DNA from 2 places in the Brachyspira pulli genome. Region 2 is predicted to be linked to the other one. Evidence: riboswitches for the same ligand, from Rfam matches in the RefSeq annotation. Region 2 holds a riboswitch; the other holds the start of a gene.

Region 1 (4,409 bases), on a different contig from region 2:
ACCTGCAGTAAGTCGGATCAGAAACAAGCTAATAAATACTGCAGTTTTGAATATTCTATGAAAAAAGATATATGGGACTTAGATAATAATATTTTAGATGATTTGAAAGAATTTTTAAGATTATTAATTTAAAAAATTAAAATAAATTAATAAAAAATTACAAAAACGCACTAATATAAACTTATAATCTATTATATTTTTTGCATATAGTATAAAGTTTTTTTAAGGTGATATTTAATGAAAAATGATAAAAACTATTATACTATAATACCTTCTGATGTAAGATATGATAAAAGATTAAAGCCATTATCAAAATTAATTTACGGAGAAATTACTGCACTTACTAATGATAAAGGCTATTGCTGGGCTAATAATAATTACTTTGCCGGAATTTATTCTGTGAGTAAAGATACCATTTCAAGAGCTGTAAAACAGTTAGAGGAGTATGGCTATATAAAATGCATTTATGATAAAAGTAAGCAGAATAATGAAAAAAGAAAAATATATATAAAAAATTATGTATCAGCAAAAAAGTCTATACAGTGTAGTAAAAAAAGCATAAACGGTATAGACAAAAAAGCCAAAGATAATAATAAATATAATAACTTAAATAATATAGAGAGTAAAGAAAAATTAGAAGTACAAACAGATAAAATAACATCGAAAATAATATCAGATAAAGAAATAAATTCTCCCTCTCATTGTTTTGATTTATTTGTTAATGAGATTATTAATACTTTTAATTTTCTTACAGGAAGTAAGGCCAGTAAATTATATCAGGTACATTCTTTTAAAACTAAATACAAGCAGGAAGAAATTAAATCAATTTTCTATGATAGGAAATTTGATTGGAAGGAATGTATTGGATTAGCAAAGGAAAAAGTAAAAGACAATGATAATTTATCATGTATATGGCTTGATTTTTTAAGCTATTTAAAAATTTATTTGATTAAAGGCGACAGAGAAAAAACTATTAAAAGACATTACACTAAAGAAGAATTGATAAAAAGAGAAGAAAGATTTAAAGAGATGGAGTTAATTAAAATACAAAGAGAGAAGGAAGAAGAATTAAAAATGCTTGAAGAAGAAAAAAGATTAGGTTTTGACAAGATGACAGAAGATGAAATAATTGAGTTTACAAAAAGAAATTTAAGAAGAGCTTGATTATATTTTTTATTGAAACTATTATATAATAAAATTATAAAAGGATAATAAGTTATGCTTGAGAATAAATATAATGATGAAAAGTTTTTTAATAAATACAGCGAAATGGAAAGGTCTAAATTTGGACTTAATGCTGCAGGAGAATGGGAGAGCTTAAAAAATATACTTCCTTCTTTCGAAAATAAAAATATTTTAGATTTGGGTTGCGGTTACGGCTGGCATTTGATTTATGCTGCCCAAAATAAAGCTAATTTGGCAGTCGGCTGCGATATATCAAGTAAAATGCTTGACGTGGCAAGAGAGAAAACTAAAAATATTGATAATATAAAATTGCTTATGTCTTCTATTGAAAGTATTGATGAAAATATAAAAAATGATGAAGAATTAAAGAATATAAAATTTGATATAGTTTTAAGTTCTTTAGCTTTGCATTATATAGAAGATTTTGACAGAGTAGTAAAAACAGTAAAACTTCTTTTGAAAGATGACGGGTATTTTGTATTTTCAGCAGAGCACCCAATATTTACAGCGTACGGAAGTCAGGATTGGCTGTATAATGATAATGGTGAAATAGTTTGTTTTCCTGTTGATAATTATTTTTATGAGGGAAAAAGAAATACTAAATTTTTAGGTGAAAGTGTTGTTAAATATCATAGAACAATAACAACTTATATTAACACTCTTATCAATAATGGTTTTATTATAGAAAATGTTACAGAGCCTACACCTTCAGAAAAAATGCTTAAAGATAATAAAGAAATGCAAAATGAATTAAGACGTCCAATGATGATTATAATAAAATCTAAAAAATATTGCTTATAGTAGTATATAGTCATTGAAATAATTTTATTTTGTTATATAATATTATAAAAATTAGGGGAGCTTGTAAAGGCTGAGAGTAAGTTTTATAACTTAGACCCTTATAACCTGTTGGATAATGCCAGTGTAGGGAAATATTTTTATTTATTAAAATAAGTTTTCTAAAATTATTTTCATTTTTTAATTCTTATACACTCATTATTTTCATTAAGGTTTCTATAAATTATTAATTTATATTTAAGGAAATTTTTATGAATAATGTTTCAAACTCTGAGAATGTTTTAAAAGACAATGATTTGACCATTAAATACAGTAAATCATCATATTTGAAATTTTTTATTTTAAGTGCTGTAGGTGTATTTATGTTTTTTATCAGCATAAATATTAATGGTGTGAAATCGATACCTATAGATCATTTAGTAAGTTTTATAAGAAAGATACCATTCGTTGAACCTTATTACGGTATAATAATTACTATGATAGGCGGAGTATTTCCTTTTATAAATAAGTCTTGGAATAAAAATAAAACAGAAATAGTATTTTCAATTATTAAACTTTTTGCAATACCTTTTGTTATAATGGCTTATTTCAAATTAGGCCCTGCTGACTTTCATAAACCTAATATGCTTCCTTTCTCTTACAGACTATTAACACAGGTTGCAGTTCTTATACCAATAGGTGCGGTATGTTTATCATTTCTTATTGATTATGGGCTTATGGCTTTTGTAGGAATATTTATGCGTTATATAATGCGTCCTATTTGGAAAACTCCGGGTATGTCATCAATAGATGCTTTGGCTTCTTTTATAGGCAGTTATTCTGTTGGACTTCTCATTACTAATAAAGTTTATAAAGAGGGATACTATTCTACCAAAGAGGCATGTATAATAGCTACAGGATTTTCTACAGTATCAACTACATTTATGGTTGTTGTTGCCAAAACTCTAGGTATTATAGATAAATGGAATATATACTTTTGGGGAACTTTGGCTATCACATTCATAGTTACAGCAATTACAGTAAGACTTTATCCATTAAGAAGTAAATCGGATAAAGGCTATTTGAATAGAGATGTAATTGAAGAACCTAAATTTACAGGAGGTAATATTTTTAGTAAGGCATTAGATGAGGGTGTAAAGGTTGCTGATAAACAAAATAATTTTTTAGATAACATATTAAAAAATCTCAAAGAAGGTTTATTGATATCAATATCTATAATGCCTAATTTTATGGCTATAACTTTTATAGGACTTTTAATAGTTAATTATACACCTTTATTTGATTTTGTTAGTTATATATTTTTACCGTTTACAAAATTACTAGGACTAGGAGATGAGGCTTATACAGTTGCCAAGGCTTGCTCTATAACAATAGTTGAGATGTTTTCTTCTTCAAGTATTATTATGGATTCAAGTCAATTAGCTAAAAGTGTAATAGCTATAGTATGCGTTTCTGAGATACTTTATTTTGCAGCACCTATTCCTTGTATGCTTGCTACCGACATTCCAATAAGGATAAGAGATATTATAGTTATATGGATAGAGAGAATAATATTTTCTTTGATATTGGCGGTGCCTTTTGCATATTTCTTTTTAATATAGCCTAGAGCGTAGGGAAAATAATAAGAAAAATTTTATGTGTATACTAAAAACACAATTTTAAATTTAGGTTATTTGTGGGGACTAGCACCACCGCTCTGCGTACTTCGTAACACCCCAGTTCTTTTGCGACCGTAGGGAGTGCCTGTGGTATTGGCACAAAGAACCTATATCCTCGACAGGCTCGGATACGCTTCGCGAAAGACTGCATTTTTATAGGCTATACCCTATATTTAATAGACATGTTTTTAATATAAAGTTCTAGCATTTGCGTTTTTTGCAACTTTTTTGAGCGGCAAAAAAGTTAATAATATATTTATAAAATATAGAAATTGAGAAAATATATTTATTTACTTAATAAACTTTTATATGCTTTACTAAAGTATAAATAATAATTAGTATTTAATCATACTATTCATATTTTATTTAATTATTTATTTTGTGTAATGATGAGTAATCAACCGCACATATAGTTGACATTTGATAAGATGAAACAGTGCCGTGCGGGAAGGTGCTGCGGCTCGCAGCTGCATATATAGTTAACTTTAATATTTATGTTGCAGTTAAAACATTTATTATAAAAATATTAAGGAGTAATAAAATGAATACTTTACAAAATGACATAGTTAAAGCTATCACAGATATGAAAGCAAAATGCCCATTAGTTCATAACATTACAAATTACGTTGTTATGCAAATTACAGCTAATGCTTTGCTTGCAGTTGGAGCTTCTCCTGTGATGACATTTGAGAAAGAAGAATTTGAAGATATGCTTTCTATTGCTTCATCTCTTGTTGTTAATATTGGAACTTTAACTACAGTTTCTAT
Region 2 (4,409 bases):
ATCTTATACTAAAAAAAATATATAAGTCCTACCTTATTTTAGATTATATAGCATACAATATATTAAAAAAATGTCAATATAAAAAAGTGAATACTTGATATCGGTATTATCAAGTATTCACTTTGATGATATAAGAATATGAATTTTTTATATGAAATAATTTTATATTATTTATTTTTTGTTTTATACTTTTCTATTATATCTTTTTAAATACATAATTTTTATAATATATACCTAAACAACTATATTTTGTCAAAAATAAAATTATAGTTTCTTTTTTATATCTGGGGCTTTGCCCACCACTCTGCGTACTTCGTAACACCCCAGTTCTTTTACGACCGAAGGAAGTACTGTAAGTATTGGTATAAAAGAACCTATATCCTCGACAGGCTCGGATACGCTTCGCGAAAGACTGCATTTTTGACCTAAAACTAGGGTATTACACTATATTTAATGTATATTCTTAAAATATAAAGTTCTAGCAATTGCGTTTTCGCGAAGCGTGCCGTAGGCAGCAACTTTTTTGTGCGGCAAAAAAGTTGATAATTCTATATAAAGTGCATCGGTTGACAAACTTAAAAATTTTCAGTATATCATTCTTCTATATATGCATAGTTAAATTTATATCTTCCCAAAGGCTCATCAATATAATTTTTTAATTTAGGATTCACTATCAAGAAATCAGTTCTATATATAAAAGGTATAATAGGAACTTCATCAAAAAGTATTGATTCAGCTTCTTTCAAAGCCTCCATTCTTTTTTGTGCATTTGTTGCAGTTGTAGCAAACTCTATTAAAGAATCATATCTAGCATTAGAAAATCCTCCGTAATTTATATCGCTGTAGCTAGTCATAATTTGAAGCATTGTAAGCGGGTCATTATAATCGCCAGTCCAGCTTGTTCTAGCCATTTGGTAATTTCCTGATTCTCTGAAAGGCAAAGTAATTTTTGATTCTTCTGTTCTAACCATTACATCAATATTAAGAGTATTTTTCCACATTTGCTGAATTGCTTCCAAAACTGTAGTATAAAAACCAGATGAAACTTTTACTTCAAGTATAGGGAAATTTTCACCATTAGGGTATCCTGCTTCAGCTAATAATCTTTTCGCTTCTTCTACATTATTACTATAATTGTTTGCTATTATATAATTACTGCTTTCTTCTCTGAAAGATTTTTCAAGTCCCTTTACTACAGGCGGAACGAATGCTTCTGCAGCTATTAGTTTTCCGTATCCTATATTTGATACTATGTAATTTCTGTCTATTGCAAGAGATAATGCTTTTCTTACTCTTTTATCTGATAATGTTTTATCTTTATTATTTAAATCCAAATAATAAACTCCTATAATATCGCTTACAGCCATTAAATTATCTTTTATTAAATTTTCTATTTCACCAATAGGAGGGGCATTTATAGAAAAATCAACATCTCCTGTTCTAACTGCATTAAGTGATATATATTCATCAGCTATCAAAACAAAATTAATTTTTTTAGCTACTTGATTAGTATAATTCCAATAATTAGTATTTATTTCAAAAGCTAATAATTCATCTGGCTTTCTTTCTACCATTTTGTATGCACCGTTACCAATATAAGTTTCAGACTTCCAAGTCCAATCATCACCGTATTTTTCTATTATATCTTTTCTTACCGGCATATAAACTCCTCCGGAAGCTAATATATCAGTAAAGTATAGGGTAGGTGCTTCAAGTTCTATTGTAAGAGTATTTTCATCTATAGCATTTACTCCAAGATTTTCTACTGGCTGTTTTCCTCTTATTATATCTTTAGCATTTTTTATATATTCCATTAAATAACTTATAGGTGATGCAGTTTTCGGATCAACTGCTCTTCTATAAGAATATACAAAATCATCTGCAGTAACTTTTTTTCCATCGCTCCATTTGGCGTTATCTCTTAAATGAAATGTATATGTAAGGCTGTCATCGCTTATTTCCCATTTGTCGGCAACACCTCCTACAATGTTTCCGTTTATATCTTTATCAAGAAGTCCTTCAAAAGCATGATTGATATAAATAAATCCATAAGTTTCATCATTTAAAGCTGGGTCTATAGTATTAAGTTCATATCCTAAATTCACAGTAATTTCATCTTTGATATTTTTTATTTCTTTTTTACAAGATATAATTAATATAAACAAAAATAATAGAACAATAAATTTTAGTTTTGAAGTCATAAAAAGCTCCTTAAATTATTAAATATAAAAGCGAGATTTTTATAACGCCGTTTGTCTTGTTTTATTGAATTGTATTTTAGTCTTGTTTATTTATTTTAGATTAAGATATTTAATAAAACAAGACCAACTTTAGAAAAGGTCTCATTTTATTAAATGTATAAATAAAAAATAATAAAAGAGATAATTCCCTACGCTGGCATTACCCAAACAGGTTATAAGGGTCGAAGTTTTATAAAATTATACAAACTTCCTCTCAGCCTTTTCAAGCTCCCCAAGTTGAAAAAATGATATAATATATTTTATTTTTTTCAATAATAAATTATTATTTTTTATTATTGCTAATAAAAATTGTTCGCTCTAAGGCTCTGTCAAGTAAACTTGCCAGAGGCTCACAATTTTTATAATTAGATTTACAATATTTAAAAATTATTATTTTTTATTATTGTTATGCTCGTCTACGCCTACAATAAGCTAGTGAGTAAACTCACTAGCTGGCTACGACTCGCTTTTTATATTTTAATTCTAATATTTAAAAATTATTATTATTTATTATTGTTATGCTTATCTACGAAGTCCGCTTTTCTATGTCGCCTAAATAATATTATCAATAAAATTTATATAATGATATTGTTAAGTTTTAAAGCGATAATAAAAATTATTTGCTCTATATTGTGTATAACTTAAAAGGCTATGCCAAATAAACTTTCAAACTCTACAATTTTTATAGCTAGCTTTATAGTTTTATTTATCAAAATGGTATTTAAACTATATTATATATGATTCTACCGGTTCATCAGGCAATAAATATGTTTCAGGATTTTTCATCATCATTTGAAGCATATCAGCTTGTGCCTTATAATACATAGATTCATAATAATCACCATTACGATAGTAATTACGATGATACATCATTAATTCATTTATTACTTGATTATATATAGTATAATTTTGTATTCTTGATTTAATTGCAGTATAATCAACTAATTGTATTATTTTATTATTAATATTAAAGAGCATAGTATCTTTTCCAGAATGCCATATTATAGATTTTTCATCATAATTTATAGGTGTTAATAAACTCCAATCACTTTCTTTAGCATATCTAGGATCAACATCTGTAACCATAAATAGATTTTTGCCAGCATTTTTTACATGTTCAGGTTTTATTACAAAGTCGGTTTCTCCTCTATCAAAAGCTGCTTTTATTTCATTTATAGGAGGGATAGGTAGAAAGTATCTGTAAAAATCGTATGTTACCATATAAGTATTATAAGTTTGATAATATACCTTATTGTAATATTCTACCCAGTTAGGAGGCGTAGGAGTTTTATCTCTTTTTTTAACTACTTCTAAATCTCCATAGAAATCATCTATATATGAGTCAATATCTTTAGGAGTTTCTCCTATAAATTTTTGCCAATCTATAAAATTTTCTGTAACCCATTTATCATCATTTTTTATTGATGTTAGAGTCCATACATTATTAACCTTTTGATACATATATTGCTTTCCATTTTCCAAATAAAATTTTCCATCATTATATTTAGCCTCAAAATCAGAAACATTTCCCCAAGGAGTTTTTCCTACTTCCTCCCAATTATTTGGATCGGACATATCTTTATCTCTATGTATTCTATAATATTTGTCTTTGCTTACAGTATAATCAGGTAAAATTCTTGAGCCATCTGGATTTTCTTCATAAAATGTTTCTCTAAGATCATATAAATAAATATAATCACCTACTAATGCCATTTTTAAACTTTCTAATCCAAATCTTCCTTGCCAGCTTTTTGGTTTAGAACTGTCTAATTGTGTAGGTGAAGGAAGATTCATATATGTATGATATTGACCATATTTCTGCCAATTTAATAAGTCAGTAGCTTTATAATAAATATCTGAATATATTAATTCCTTATAATATACTAAAAATTTTAGAGTTTGTCATTTTTTTAGTCAACTTTTTCCCGCCGCAAAAAGTTGCAAAAAGTGCAAGGATAGAATTAGTACTAAATCATACTAAAATTGTTTTACATGTAATATAAACTATTAATTTAAGCTAAAATATAGCCCTTCGCAAAGCGTATCCGAGTTTATCGAGGATATAGGCTTCTTTGTGGCAACACCACAGGCACTCCTTTCAGTCGCAAAAGAAGTGGGGTATGGGGCAAAGCCCCAGATATCAAAACAAAAATATAACTTTACTTTTGA

The links. Region 2 has a riboswitch for thiamine pyrophosphate ahead of R4K56_RS07295 (peptide ABC transporter substrate-binding protein). Riboswitches for the same ligand answer to the same signal wherever they lie in the genome.
Region 1: it holds a riboswitch for thiamine pyrophosphate, as region 2 does, so the genes downstream of both, R4K56_RS05315 (YjiH family protein) here and R4K56_RS07295 (peptide ABC transporter substrate-binding protein) in region 2, are expected to answer to the same signal.

The regions. Positions count from the first base shown of each region.
Region 1 covers NZ_JAWLQI010000016.1:29,434-33,842, forward strand. Annotated here, with positions in the region: gene R4K56_RS05300 (DUF3226 domain-containing protein) at 1-132, shown strand, start outside; gene R4K56_RS05305 (helix-turn-helix domain-containing protein) at 238-1,164, shown strand; gene R4K56_RS05310 (class I SAM-dependent methyltransferase) at 1,219-1,986, shown strand; TPP riboswitch at 2,030-2,133, shown strand; gene R4K56_RS05315 (YjiH family protein) at 2,235-3,584, shown strand; gene thiM (hydroxyethylthiazole kinase) at 4,183-4,409, shown strand, end outside.
Region 2 covers NZ_JAWLQI010000025.1:12,572-16,980, reverse strand. Annotated here, with positions in the region: gene R4K56_RS07295 (peptide ABC transporter substrate-binding protein) at 594-2,201, opposite strand; TPP riboswitch at 2,370-2,485, opposite strand; gene R4K56_RS07290 (hypothetical protein) at 2,967-4,034, opposite strand.